Regions from separate parts of the Alteromonas sp. KS69 genome, predicted to be linked through region 1. Evidence: predicted binding sites of a transcription regulator. Region 1 holds the regulator's gene; each other region holds the start of a gene.
What was found. Region 1 encodes sigma-54, which starts transcription at its own class of promoters, with help from an activator protein. Its sites were predicted from a motif close to GTTGGCACGNNNNTNGNNT; they were not measured.
Positions count from the first base shown of each region.

Region 1 (5,110 bases):
GATATACATTGTATACCGACGATGCACAGTCACCGTGGGAAGTTACCGCGACAGAAGGCACTTTGTATAATAACGAATTGATACAGCTAGAAAATAATGTCGTTATTGAAAACCAAAGTGTCGATGACTTTGTAAGAACAATACGCACAGCGTTTATAGAGATAAACCTGTACACTAAGCAAATGACATCTGATCAGCCCGTGGAAATACGTGGCTTACAATATGTGATTAACAGCAATGGGTTTAACGCTAATTTGCGTACCCAGGAATACGAGTTAATAGACCATGTACAAACCATTTATTCGCCTAGCCACTAAAGCATTAGCGACCAGCCTCGCTGTTAGCCTATTCGCTACTGTGGCTATAGCGGCTGAAAGCGACTTTAACAAACCGATTAAAGTTGACTCGAAATCGCAATTCGTTGACGGTAAAAACAAAACCTCATTGTTTAAAGATGATGTGCGGATTACTCAAGGTTCTTTGGTGATAAATGCCGATGAAGTTGAAGTGATTGCCAGCGAAGGTGATGGACGAGAGATATTCGTGGCTCGCGGCAAACCAGCCAGCTATTCGCAAAAACTTGAAGACGGTGCTCCTGTCACAGCGAAGGCCAATGAAATTCGCTATGAAGTAGTAAATCGAACTATTTCTTTACAAGGAAATGCTGAGCTACAGCAAGACACCAGTAAAGTACAAGGCGACAAGATTACCTTCGACATGGTCACTGAACAATTACTTGCAACAGGCGGCGAAGACGGCGAAGGTGGCAGAGTCACTACCGTATTTACCCCTGAGGCAATACGTAAAGCGTCATCGAATAACGAAGACGATAAGGCGGACGACAATTAATCATGGCAACGTTGAGCGCACAGAGCCTTGCAAAGGCGTATAAAGCACGTCAAGTGGTTCGCGATGTAAGCTTATCAGTATCGACGGGGCAAATCGTTGGATTACTCGGCCCGAATGGTGCCGGTAAAACGACTACCTTCTACATGATTGTTGGCTTAGTTCCTCTAGATAAGGGCAAAATCAGTATTGATGACAGCGAATTAACCCACGAGCCCATGCACGAACGTGCTCGCCGCGGTATTGGGTATTTGCCGCAAGAAGCCTCTATTTTTAGAAAATTGACGGTGTTTGAGAACATCATGGCTATCTTGCAAACCCGTAAAGGGTTAAGTTCATCAGAACAAGAACAAGAAGCCGATGCGCTACTTGATGAATTTAATATCAACCATATACGTAATAGTACGGGTATGAGTTTATCCGGTGGTGAACGCCGCCGAGTAGAAATCGCACGAGCATTAGCAGCCGATCCGCAATTTATTTTGCTTGATGAGCCATTTGCTGGTGTTGATCCTATATCGGTTAATGATATAAAGAAGATCATTCAACATCTTCGTGACAGAGGAATTGGAATCCTCATCACCGATCACAACGTAAGAGAAACACTGGATGTGTGTGAGAAAGCGTATATTGTGAGCCAAGGCGAACTCATCGCGCAAGGGACGGCAGAACAAGTTTTAAGTAATCAGAAAGTAAGGGATGTATACCTAGGAGAACAATTCAGGCTATAGTTACTGTAACCGAATTGTCATTTTCAGTTTTAAGCACGGGTATATTCACAACAAGAGTTTAAAAATAAGACGTAGATGAAACCATCTTTACAGCTAAAGTTCAGTCAACAACTTACCATGACACCGCAGTTGCAGCAGGCAATCAAGCTGCTGCAGTTGTCTACGCTCGACCTGCAACAAGAGATTCAGGAAGCACTTGACTCAAACCCTCTTTTAGAAGTTGAAGAAGGCGGTGATGACCACCCTGTTGAGAAAAACAACATGGACGGCGACGACCCTTCTGTAGAAGCTGCTCCTACTGCTTCTAGCGATTCATTAGAAGCTGGTGACGCGCTTGAAAAGAACGATCTTCCCGACGAGTTGCCAATCGACAGCACATGGGATGAGTATTACTCGGCCTCTTCTGCCCCCGCTCCTGGCCCATCGAATAATGATGACGACCAATTGTTTCAGGGTGAAACCACCGACAATATTCAAGACCATTTGCTTTGGCAGATGCGCTTAACCCCGTTTTCAGATACAGACCGCGCCATTGCTACCGCCATTATCGACTCAATTGATGAATCTGGTTACCTTAACGTACCCATTGAACAGATTTTAGAATCGGTAAACTCTGACGATGTTGAAGAGTTGGTAGAAATGGACGAAGTTGAATGTGTACTAAAACGTATTCAAATGTTCGACCCTATTGGTTCAGGTTCACGTACACCGCAAGAATGTTTGCTCGTGCAGCTTCGCCAGTTCTCAGACGATACGCCATGGCTTACCGAAGCCAGACAGCTTATTAATGAGTACTCAGACCTGCTGAGCAGCAAAGATTACCGTACGTTAATGCGCAAGAGTCGTTTGAAAGAAGATCAACTTCGTGAAGCCATGCGCTTATTGCAAACGTTGAATCCTCGTCCTGGCAGTGCATTAATTACTAAAGAACCCGAATACGTTATTCCTGATGTTTCGGTAAACAAAAAGAATGGCCGTTGGGTAGTAGAACTTAATCCCGACAGCTTGCCAAAATTAAGCGTAAATCAACAATACGCTGCCATGAGCCGACGCTCTAAAAACAGCAGCGATTCGCAATTTATTCGCTCGCATATGCAAGAAGCCAAGTGGTTTATAAAAAGCCTTGAGTCAAGAAACGACACCTTGATGAAAGTAGCAAACTGTATTGTGCAGCAACAAATGGGCTTTTTCGAGCACGGCCCAGAAATGATGAAACCAATGGTGCTAAATGATGTCGCAGAAATGGTAGATATGCATGAATCCACCATTTCACGAGTCACCACGCAAAAGTATATGCATACCCCTCGTGGCATTTTCGAGTTGAAATATTTCTTCTCTAGCCATGTAGCAACGGAATCTGGTGGTGAGTGTTCATCTACCGCTATTCGCGCACTAATTAAAAAGCTTGTGGCAGCGGAAACGCCCAGCAAGCCATTAAGCGATAGCAAGATTGCTCAATTGTTGGCCGAACAAGGCATTAAAGTAGCCCGGCGAACAATAGCAAAATACCGGGAATCGTTATCGATTCCGCCGTCAAACCAACGCAAAAGCCTTATTTAAAGGCCTTGATAATTTAAGGAAGACGAAATATGCAAATCAACCTTACCGGTCATCATGTCGAAATTACTGATTCTTTGCGTAGCTATGTCGATACTAAGTTCAGCAAACTAGAGCGTCACTTTGATCACATATCTAATGTGCATGTCATCCTGAACGTCGAAAAACTCAATCAAAAAGCCGAAGCCACCATGCACCTTAGCGGCGCAGAAGTGTTTGCTTCATCTCATAATACAGACATGTATGCGGCGATAGACAGCATGATCGACAAACTCGACAGGCAAGTTATCAAGCATAAGGAAAAGCTGAAAAAGCACTAAATATTAGTATGGAAATTCAAGCCATAGTAAGTTTGGACCGCACCGAGTGTGCGGTTCAATGTAACAGTAAAAAACGTATTCTAGAGATTATTAGCGACATTGCTGCTAAAAATAATCCCGACATCGATCAGGCTAGTGTATTAAATAGTCTACTAACCCGTGAACGAATGGGGAGTACGGGTATTGGCAATGGTATTGCTCTGCCCCACGGTCGATTACCGGGCTTAGAACACGTTATCGCCATTATTGTAACCAGCAACCCTGCCATCGATTTTGATGCGCTTGACGATCAGCCCGTAGATATATTCTTTGCCCTATTAGTGCCAGAAGAGAAAACAGAAGGTCACTTACAAACACTCGCTACCGTGGCGGGTAAGCTAAGTGATAAAGAAACGGTGAAAGCCATTAGGCGGGCCTCCACCAGTGATGACATCATTACGGCTTTAAGCTAAAAAAGCACTGCACCATATTTTAAAAGGGAGAAATGCAGGTGAAACTGATTATTATCAGTGGTCGATCCGGTTCAGGAAAATCAGTTGCGCTACGTGCCCTTGAAGATTTAGGTTACTATTGCGTAGATAATATTCCGGTTAACCTTCTCCCTACTCTGACCCATACCGTGGTTGATGAATATGACCAAGTTGCGGTAAGTATCGATGTAAGAAACCTACCCAAAAATCCAGCGGACTTGGTAGAGATCTTAGATTACCTACCCTCATCGTGGTCTATGACCATTGTGTACATCGACGCGAGTGACGATGTACTGGTGAAGCGTTTCAGCGAAACCCGCCGATTACATCCGCTAGCTAAGCTCAACAAATCTTTATCTGAATCGATAAAAGCCGAATCAGACTTACTTGCGCCTATTGTTGAGCGCGCCGATTTGTATATTGATACGGATAAACTCACTATTCATCAACTCGCAGAGCTTATTCGCGAGCGAATTCTAGGCAAGAAAAGCTCTCGCCTAGTATTGGTGTTTGAATCGTTTGGCTTTAAGCACGGTATCCCCAAAGACGCCGACTATGTATTTGACGCCCGCTTTCTCCCCAACCCGCATTGGGAACCCGATTTAAAACACTTAACTGGCTTAGATGCCCCCGTAGAAGTATTTTTAGGTTCCCAGCCTGTTGTAACCAAATTTATTTGGCAAATTCAGAACCTAATCACTACATGGCTGCCACACTTAGAACGCAATAACCGTAGTTATGTCACCATTGCGATTGGTTGTACCGGCGGTCAGCACCGCTCAGTATTTATTGCTCAATCGTTAGCGAAAACCTTTGGCGAAATGCATCCCGATGTACAAATTCGCCACCGCGAGTTAAATCAGTAATGACAATCGAAAAAACACTTACCATAGTCAATAAATTGGGCTTACACGCCCGCGCTGCCACACAGTTGGTTCAATTAGCCAATCAATTTGACGCAAAAATCGTGTTGGTGAAAGGCGATAAGAAAGCCGATGCTAACAGTGTGCTGGGCTTAATGATGCTGGAAAGCCACCAAGGTGAACAGGTAAACGTTGTGGTTGAAGGTAATGATGCCGAAGCGGCATTAAACGCCATTGAAACGTTAATTGAAGGCCGTTTCAACGAAGACGAATAATGCAGCTTCCAATACGACTGAGAAATTCTGCTAAAAGCCGTCTATAAT
Region 1 is NZ_PYHU01000010.1:166,023-171,132, reverse strand. It holds gene lptC (LPS export ABC transporter periplasmic protein LptC) at 1-317, shown strand, start outside; gene lptA (lipopolysaccharide transport periplasmic protein LptA) at 286-849, shown strand; gene lptB (LPS export ABC transporter ATP-binding protein) at 852-1,577, shown strand; gene C7Y69_RS09220 (RNA polymerase factor sigma-54) at 1,653-3,137, shown strand; gene hpf (ribosome hibernation promoting factor) at 3,167-3,454, shown strand; gene ptsN (PTS IIA-like nitrogen regulatory protein PtsN) at 3,463-3,906, shown strand; gene rapZ (RNase adapter RapZ) at 3,945-4,790, shown strand; gene C7Y69_RS09200 (HPr family phosphocarrier protein) at 4,790-5,062, shown strand.

Region 2 (4,878 bases), on a different contig from region 1:
GCATAAAATGAAAGGTTATTTTCAGGCTTGCTAAAACCATGTCCTTCATCGGGGTAAAGCACATACGTTACAGGAATATTACGCTTTTTCATCGCTTCCACGATTTGGTCAGACTCCGCTTGTTTTACTCTAGGATCATTCGCTCCTTGTCCAATGAGTAAAGGCTTTTCTATCTTGTCCACATGAGTGATAGGCGAACGCGCTTTAAGCAGAGCTAACCCTTCCTCAGTATTTGGATCGCCTATCGCATGATAAAACACCTGACGAAAGCTTTCCCAGTAAGGAGGTATAGAGTCGAGCAAGGTGATTAAGTTTGACGGCCCAACAATATCAACGCCACATTGGAATGCTTCTGGGGTAACAGTGAGCCCGGTTAGCGTAGCGTAGCCGCCGTAACTTCCTCCCATAATGGCGACTTGGTCATTCGATGTAATACCTTGCTCTATTGCCCATTCTTTCGCATCAATTAGGTCATTGTGCATGGCACCCGCCCATTCTTTATTTCCTGCGTTTAAAAACGCTTTACCAAAGCCTGTTGAAGCGCGAAAGTTAACTTGTAACACGCTGTACCCTCGATTTGTTAACCATTGCGCTAAAGGGTTAAAGCCAAATTCGTCCCTCCCCCAAGGGCCGCCATGTACCAATAAAACCAATGGGGAAGCGCGCTCTGCTTTGCCGTCTTGGTTAGGATCTGCCTCCAAGGGTATAGACAAATAACTCACTAAATCTAGATTATCTCGTGATGGAATCACCACGCCATGCATAACAGAAAGAGGTAGGTTATTAATTTCTGGCTGAGTAATAAATAAGTCCGATAATTCACCGGTTGTAGTATCAAATACTTTATAAATAGGTGATTGATTACTTTGATCAGTAAATACAGTCCAAAGAGAACTATCAATTGTTTGCGCTAAAACTTGTGAGCCGCCACTTAATTGGCTGTTCAGCTGTTGAATGGGGTCAATGAGAGCATCATCTATGGCGTGCCATTCAGGCCTAATATAGTTTAGTGCATAAGCTAGTGGCTTATGGGTACGGGGATGAAAAAGTACATTTGTTACATCTACTTTATCACTACTAGCAATGGAAGTAGGCGTTGTGTCTCCTACTGGTAGGTATACGAGGGCCGCAGTGTTTCGCTCCCGCGTATCTATCATATATATTCCTTCATTCTGTTGATCGAAACCGAGAATATTAAAAGATGATGAATCTGCGAAGGGAACTTCAAACCAAGGATTCCATTCATCAACGGATTTAATAAAAACATGGCTTGCCCCATCTTCTGCCGTCTTTACCGCGACACGCGCATTTAACTTATTATCAAGCACGAAATAAGAAAAACCGTCGTTTTGAATAATTAAGCTGCGCTGCCCAGTGGCGACGTCTACCTTATACACGTCGTGCCATTTTGCATCACGGTCATTCATACCAACAACAACTATGCCTGGAAATGCCGCGTTCTGATCCATCTGGCTAGCTTGCACACCTGCATAAGGAGTTAAGTCCTTTATGTCACCGCTGTCTAAATCTATTCGGTACAAATGCCAATTTTCATCCCCATTTTTATCTTGGGTGAAAAATACATATCGACTGTCTAATGACCAAAAGTGAAGAGGAATACCGCGTCCTGAATCTTGCGTAACGGGGGTCGCGCTGTCGAAATCACCAATTTTGCCAACCCAAATATTCATGACACCATCTACTGGCGCTCTAAAACTCATGCTGTTGCCATCTGGACTGACGCGCCCTTGATAGCGGCTTGGATTGCCGAATAAAACTTCTCGGGAGATAAGCGTTGGCGGCAATGTTTGTGGGTTAGATAAATCGGAAGCTTTTTGGGATGTTTGCTTTGTTTGGGTAACGCAACCGGGTAAGTTAAAAAGCACGCCCAACATGAACGCACAAAAAATGATCTTTTTCATTTTCTTTCCTTGTAGATAGCCTTGTATATGGGCCAATACTACTTGGCTTAACCTTTGTCCCTGTGTAGTAGCTTTTTAATATAGTCACAGATAAACAAATACTACAACATACTTCGCGAATTAACGTATTTCGCTGTAAACGCTACATCGCCTTAAGACATCCGTTTGTAATAATTTGAGAGAGTATGCAAACCATTTGATATTAGGTGACAGAAAGCAAGACAGTAGCTACCTAAGGAAATAGCGCCCTTTATTCGAGAAATATTTACAGTTTTATTCGGTAAAATAGTCATCCTCTCTAGTCGTTACATATATTACGGCGCAAAAAACGCACTTCTTTTTGTCGATAAAATCGGGCTACAAGCCGCATTATGACGCTATTTTGAGCAACAATTTAAAACAATCTGGCAAAGTAGGCCTGTGGTTTGCAACTCCATAACTAACTCACATTAACTCACAAACTGAAGGGATACATTATGTTACGTTGGGCTTTAATATTTTTAGTAGTTGCATTAGTTGCAGCAGTTTTAGGATTTGGTGGAATTGCTGGTTCTGCAGCGGGTATCGCCAAAATTATATTCGGTGTTTTCGTTATCCTACTGATCATTTCAGTTGTTATGAATATGGTTAAAGGCAAAAGTTAAACGAAAGCCGAAGTAAAAAATTGGTTTTAAGACTTTGCGAGAGTCTGTAATAAACAGCCATTAGTCATTTGATTAATGGCTGTTTTTTTTAATTTACGCTTCATCAATGGAGATCATTATGAGCAACAAACAACGCATTACGAACGTAGGTATCGGTCTTGCCGCTGCATCTGCAGGAATTCTAGCGAGAAAAACGCTTCAAAAGTCGTGGGAAAAAGTAACTAACGACCCCGCCCCGAAAGACAAAGAAAGTGAAAATACAGACCTTAAAGAGGCCGTAACCTGGGCTGTAGTATCAGGCATTGGAGCAGGCGTTGCTAGAATGGCCGTTCAATATGTACTAGACAAACGCCAGTCGAAATAACACTGCCAAATTGATACCTCTTAAAAGTGTAAGCACTTATAAGAGGTTTCGAAACGTTGGTTAATTTTTGCGACCTGTTCCCATAACACATCTGTTAAATAAATCTGCAAGATTGAATACAAGCCAATTCATAATTTAACCCTGTATATCTCTCTTCTGGTATAAAAGAAAGCAATGATGGCGCTTAAAATAACGACAGTAACAATGGTGTAGAACATAGACACCATGGGGTAGCCCCACACTACAATCAGCACATAGTTTATTGAGGCGGGCACAACAAGTTGACGGGCAATACCTAAATACATGGGAAACATAGGCTTTTGCATTGCCTGCAATATAGCCACACTTTGAAACAAAACCACGTACGCATAAAAAGCTAATGTATCAATTCTAAGGTACGTTATTCCTGTATTTTTAATGGCACTGTCGTTAGTAAAAAGGCTCATTGCCAGCGGCGATAGAAAATACATAATGGGAATAGACACTACCGCCATAAAGAAACCGATTAGTAACCCCTTGCGGTACGTTTCAGCCACACGGTCGTATTTGTTTACGCCCATATTCTGGCCAGCTATGGCCATTACCGCGCTATTTAACCCTAACGCTGGAAGTAACAACACCTGCTCTAGGCGCAGCCCAACGGTATACCCGGCCACATGCTCGCTACCAAATTGACCGATAAGTGCCACAGTAATAAAACCACCTAAAATAATGGTGAGCATATTGAAGCTAGCGGGCACAATTTGTTTAAGTAGCTTTTGCCAACGCTCTTTATCAAAAGTGGGCATTACCGATATGTTTAAACGCTTCATCAGTACGCGGAACAGGTAAAACGCGGTGGCAAACTTAATCACTACGGTAGCTAGCGCTATACCGCTTACCCCTAAGTCGAGTGCGAAAGTAAAAAAGGGGTTAAGGCCAAAATTGGCAAAGAAACCAATCATGAGTGCATTTCGGTTAGATTTGGTATCGCCTAGTGCCATTAACGCGCCGGCCGCCCCGAAAGATAAGGTGAAACCTACCGAGCCTGCTAACGTTACCCATAAATATTCCATCGCAAGGGGCTCGATATGAGGTTCAGCACCAAGTAAAACCACCAACGGACGCGCCGCAAAAAATCCTATTACACACGACACCGCACTAAAGGCGATGGCAAGGCCGCTTACGTTATCTAGCCAGCCTTTCACTTCGTGGGTTTCTCCCCTACCCGCCCCCGGCGCAATCATTGCAGAAGCCCCAGTTTGAATGCCAATACCAATAGACAGCAGTAGAAAGAAAACGCTGGACGCGATAGATAAACCGGCAAGTGCATTATCTGACAAGTAGCCCGCAAACCAAATATCGGTCAGGTTATACAGTGTATTGAAGATCATGCCCGTTGATGCCGGGATAGCAAGCCGCACCATGTGGCCGACAATAGCGCCTTCCGTTAACGATGGTTCAGATTTGGTGGCTTCTTGCATTTAGCTTCCTCGGCTACAACGAATACCCGCAATAACATACCGACTTTTAAGCCCGCTGGAAAAGTTTTGTTTTCATAATGAGGTAACAGAATGAGATCAGTGTGAATTTAGGAATTAATGTACTCTGCTCTCTTTATTCCTGCTCCCTTTATTCCTACTCCCTTTATTCCCTCCTTATTTAAAAGCTAGTCTACAGCGCTAACTTTCCCTATACTTTTCGCAAACTGTTTAAAAAAGGAACAAGGAATGTATCGATTTGGCATTGTCGGCGCTGGCATGATTGCGGATTTTCATGCTCAGGCTATTAACGCTATACCTAATGCAGAGCTAACAGGGATTTATTCACGTTCAACTGATAAAGCGAACGCCTTCGCACAGAAACATAACTGCACACCTTTTGACGATTATGCTTCTTTTATAAATTCCCCCAATATTGATGTTATTACCGTATGCACCCCATCAGGGTTTCATTTAGAGCCCATATC
Region 2 is NZ_PYHU01000058.1:211-5,088, forward strand. It holds gene C7Y69_RS20925 (S9 family peptidase) at 1-1,922, opposite strand, end outside; gene C7Y69_RS20930 (DUF1328 domain-containing protein) at 2,399-2,566, shown strand; gene C7Y69_RS20935 (DUF4235 domain-containing protein) at 2,685-2,930, shown strand; gene C7Y69_RS20940 (MATE family efflux transporter) at 3,059-4,393, opposite strand; gene C7Y69_RS20945 (Gfo/Idh/MocA family protein) at 4,640-4,878, shown strand, end outside.
Region 2: a site for sigma-54 is predicted at 2,335-2,353, ahead of C7Y69_RS20930 (DUF1328 domain-containing protein). Genes of this name have one in related genera too.

Region 3 (5,110 bases), on a different contig from region 1:
TATGTGAGTGAAGCAGAAGTGAGCTCACTTCGTCGCCAAGCCAGTCGTTTGGAAAACTTGCTTCAAGTCATGCCGGCAGGCGTCATCGTTATTGACGGTAAAGGGGTTGTACGTCAAGCCAATGACTTAGCTAAGGCATTGCTGGGTGAGCCGTTAGAAGAACAAATATGGCGTAGCATCATTGCTCGCTCATTTAATCCTCGTGCAGACGATGGTCATGAAGTGTCATTGGTAGATGGTCGTCGCGTTAAACTTTCTATAACGCCACTTGAAGACGAGCCAGGGCAGTTGATTGTTATTACAGATTTGACGGAAACACGTCGGCTTCAAGCCAGTGTCAGCCATATGCAGCGTTTATCTTCATTAGGCAAAATGGTGGCATCCCTTGCGCATCAGATTCGAACGCCTTTATCCGCCGCTATGCTTTATGCCTCCAATTTAACGCGAAAAGATTTGCCCCAGCATGCATCTGAGCAATTTGCTCGAAAGATGACAGACAGACTGAAAGAGTTAGAAAGCCAAGTTAATGACATGCTGTTGTTCGCCAAGTCTGGTGAGCAACAAGTTGTGAATACCTTGTCGCTTGCCAGCTTGCGAGAAGCCATAGAGCCTAATGCGCAAACCATCACTGCGCAGCAAGCACAAAAAATTGCTTTTAATGGCTTCGATTCAACAGATGCACTTATCACTGGGAATCTCACCGCGCTGCAAGGTGCTGTGCTGAACCTTATTCAAAATGCGAGTCAAGTTACGCCTAAGGGCTACACGGTTTCAGTTAATGCAGTAGTACATGAAGATAGGGTGCTACTTTGCGTTAATGATAAGGGACCAGGTGTACCCAATACCCTAATCAATAAAATATTCGAGCCGTTCTTTACCACCAAAACCCATGGCACAGGGCTGGGGTTAGCCGTGGTGAAATCGGTAGCTAAAGCACATAACGGTTCGCTTAGCGTGGTAAATCTTAATGAAGGAGGTGCTTGCTTTACGCTTGCATTGCCTTGTAACACTCAGGCTATCGGGCAACACAATAAGCCTCACTCAAATGTCGCTTAATTGCTAGGAGAATTAGAAATGTCTAAAACAACTATTCTTATCGTGGAAGACGATGCTGGATTACGCGAAGCGTTGTACGACACTTTATTACTAGGCGATTACGATGTTGTAGATGCCGACTGTGCCGAAGCTGCGTTAATGGTCTTAGCGGGGCGCAAGATAGACCTCGTGGTAAGTGACATTCAAATGGGTGGAATGAGTGGTCTAGCATTATTAAAAAGCATTAAGGCGAAATACCCTCAACTTCCGGTGTTATTAATGACAGCGTACGCCACCATCGATGATGCCGTGCAGGCCATGCGAGATGGGGCTACTGATTATCTGTCCAAACCATTCGCGCCTGAAGTGCTACTTAATCTTGTTGGACGCTATGCGCCTGCACAAAAAGTCGAATCTTGCACGCCTATCGTGGCTGACCCTTCTAGTTTAAAATTACTCGAATTATCAAGAAAAGTGGCGAAGTCAGAAGCGACCGTGATGGTGCTTGGGCCAAGTGGTTCTGGTAAGGAAGTACTTTCCCGCTATATACACGACCAGTCTTCTCGCGCAGATGCACCTTTTGTGGCAATCAACTGCGCAGCTATTCCTGAAAATATGCTTGAAGCGACATTGTTTGGTTATGAAAAAGGCGCGTTTACCGGCGCTATTCAAGCTTGCCCAGGTAAGTTTGAACAAGCCCAAGGTGGTACACTGCTATTAGATGAAATTACTGAAATGGATTTAGCACTTCAGGCAAAGCTACTTCGTGTTATTCAAGAGCGTGAAGTAGAGCGGCTTGGTGGACGTAAAACGATTAAATTAGATGTACGGGTGATTGCAACCAGTAACCGAGATTTACGTAAAGCGGTAGAGCTTGGAAACTTTCGAGAAGATTTATATTACCGCCTAAATGTTTTCCCTATCACATGGCGCCCGCTCGCAGAGCGTCCAGGTGATATTGTACCGTTAGCGGAACACCTTATTAATCGTCACACAAGTGTGCAAGGCCTAGGCAATGTACGTCTCAGTGCAGCTGCACGAAACAAATTGGCGCAATATACATGGCCAGGTAACGTGCGAGAGCTTGAAAACGTTATTCAGCGGGCACTTATACTGTGTGAAGACGGCAGTATAGAGTCTGGTGACTTAATGATTGATATGGCTGTGCATGATGAGATGGAAGTAAAGCAGGATGAGCCAGAAGACAATAGTCGCTTAGGCTCAGAGCTTCGCCAGCAGGAGCATCAAATCATTCTTGATACACTTACTCTATGTAATGGTAAGCGTAAAGATGTGGCGGAAAAATTGGGTATCAGCCCTCGAACCTTACGCTATAAGTTAGCCAGAATGCGTGAAGACGGGATTGAATTACCGGCCTAACATCTCAAACTAGTTTGATAATGAGGGGCGATTAGCCCCTTATTTTTAACGCTTTAGCTGCTGTGCTTTTAGTATTGTACTTGCAGTTGTGCTTGTATTTATACTGGCTTGGACTGGGCGTCACGGCAACGTGCGAGACCTTCTGCGCTGCCACCGAGCATTTTTGCATCGCGTATTTACATAATCTTACGTCCATTCACTTTCTTGACGCTATTCTCCCCTCTCTGTCATAAAATTGGCAATTCCCTTGAAAAACCACATAACTCATTGTTTTTAAATTGATTTCAGATGGTTTTTAAAGTTGGCTTGCCGCTTGCTTATAGTTAAGCATAAGTAATTAAAGCGCATTGTCGTTAAGCGGCAATTCCCCACCGACATTCGAAGGAGTGGTTATGGACGTTAAAGCCAATAGTTTATACCAAGAAATGCAGAGCATGATTGGGCAAACTCGTATGCCTGCAAACGAACTTCAACCATCAAACGAGATTAATCCCTCGGCCAACGAGTTCTCTACCATGCTTAAGCAAGCGGTAGATGGGGTTAATGGCATGCAATTAGAATCTAAAGATTTACAGCAGCGGTTTGAAATGGGTGATAAGTCACTAAGCCTTGCCGAAGTTATGCTTACAAAAGAGAAAGCAGGCATAGCCTTTGAGGCCACAGTTCAAGTACGAAATAAAGTGCTTGAAGCGTATAAAACCATTATGAACATGCCGGTGTAGTTGGAGTAAGTCATGGCTGAAGCAACAGGCACAAATTTAACCGTTAACGACCCTTCCATGGGGAACGATAACGAGCCTGAGAATAAATCAGGATTCATGGATACCTTAGGCAGTGCTGACATGATGCGCCAGATGGCGCTAGTGGTAGTGCTTGTTATTTGTGTCGCGATTGCAGTTTTTATATTAATTTGGGCGCAAGAGCCTGATTTTCGTCCGTTAGCAAAAATGGAAACCCAAGAGCTTATTGAAACCTTGGATTATATGGACGCCAATCAAATTGAATATCGTTTAGAGGGAAACACGGTATACGTTCGAAGTGACGAATTTCAAACTATACGCTTGGGTATGACACGTCAGGGCTTAACCGGCTCTTCTGATGCTGGTACCGATATTATCATGCAGGACATGGGATTCGGAGTAAGTCAGCGGGTAGAGATGGAACGCTTGAAACATGCCCGTGAACAACAAATAGCCGCCACTATTGAAGATATCTCAAGTATACAAAAAGCACGCGTTTTGTTGGCTATGCCAAAAGAGAACGTATTTGCTCGCCGAGAGAAAAAAGCCTCGGCTACGGTAGTACTTACCGCTAAGCGCGGCAAAGTGATTGCGGGAGAGGAAGTTGACTCAGTTATCGATATTGTGGCGTCAGCGGTACAAAACATGGAGCCATCTGCGGTAACGGTGACCGATAGCAATGGCCGATTACTAAATTCGGGTTCACAAGACTCGCTAAGTGCTCGAGCACGAAAAGAATATGAAATTGAAAGACAGCGCGAACAAGAATACCTAGAAAAAATTGACGCTATTCTTATTCCTGTTTTGGGAATTGGTAACTACACCGCGCAAGCGGATGTGAGTATGGACTTTACTGCACTAGAGCAAACTCAGCGTAGCTATAACCCCGATTTGCCAGCTGTTCGCAGCGAAATGATCAATGAACAAAATAGTGTGGGTGGTGGTGCTATGGGCATTCCCGGCGCGCTAAGCAATCAACCACCGTTAGACTCGAATATTCCTGAAAATCCAGAAGCAGGCGCACAAGCTACTTTGCCAGGAAGCACATCGAAAGTATCTACTCGTAACTACGAACTAGACACCACCATTAGTCATACCAAAAAACAAAGTGGCGTAATCCGTAGGTTAAGTGTATCGGTGGCGGTAGACTATCTTCAAGTTGCTGGTGAAGATGGTACTACCTCGGCAGAGCCTCGCAATCAAGAAGCGTTATTAAACATTCGCCGTTTACTACAAGGTGGTGTTGGGTTTGATGTGACTCGTGGCGACTCGCTAGAAGTGGTGAGTGTTCCGTTCACTCGTATGGATGATGGTGTTATTGAAGATGCGCCAATATGGGAACAGCCCGCATTTTTGCCTATACTCAAGCTAGTCATTGGTGGTTTGGTTATTATCGTGCTTATCATCTTTGTGATAAGACCCATGCTACGTCGCTTGATTAACCCTGATGAGTCGAAAGAAGCTGACGACTTTGATGCAGATGAAGGCCTAGATCTTGGTGACGAAACTATTAGTATGCTATCTACTGACTTCGATGAAGGTCAGGTGGGCTTCGCGGCAGATGGCTCACTAATGTTGCCAGATTTACATAAAGATGAAGATGTATTAAAAGCGGTTCGTGCACTGGTTGCGAACGAACCTGAATTGTCAGCCCAAGTTGTTAAGGGCTGGCTGATGCAAGATGAGTAAGTGAGAGCGTATTATGGCTGAAGAACTTGCCACTACTGAAGAAGCGTCCTATGACGTCAGTAAGCTAGAAGGGGTTGAAAAAGCCGCTATTTTGCTTCTGAGTTTGTCTGAAGAAGACGCTGCACAAATATTAAAACATCTTGAGCCAAAGCAAGTTCAAAAGCTGGGCTCTGAGATGGCAAAAGTGGATGATATGACGCAGACAAAGATTACGTCTGTGCATAAACACTTTATTGAAGAGATTCAAAACTACAGTACCATCGGCT
Region 3 is NZ_PYHU01000005.1:355,720-360,829, reverse strand. It holds gene C7Y69_RS04940 (sensor histidine kinase) at 1-1,056, shown strand, start outside; gene C7Y69_RS04935 (sigma-54-dependent transcriptional regulator) at 1,075-2,415, shown strand; gene fliE (flagellar hook-basal body complex protein FliE) at 2,808-3,137, shown strand; gene fliF (flagellar basal-body MS-ring/collar protein FliF) at 3,150-4,844, shown strand; gene fliG (flagellar motor switch protein FliG) at 4,858-5,110, shown strand, end outside.
Region 3: a site for sigma-54 is predicted at 2,716-2,734, ahead of fliE (flagellar hook-basal body complex protein FliE). Genes of this name have one in related genera too.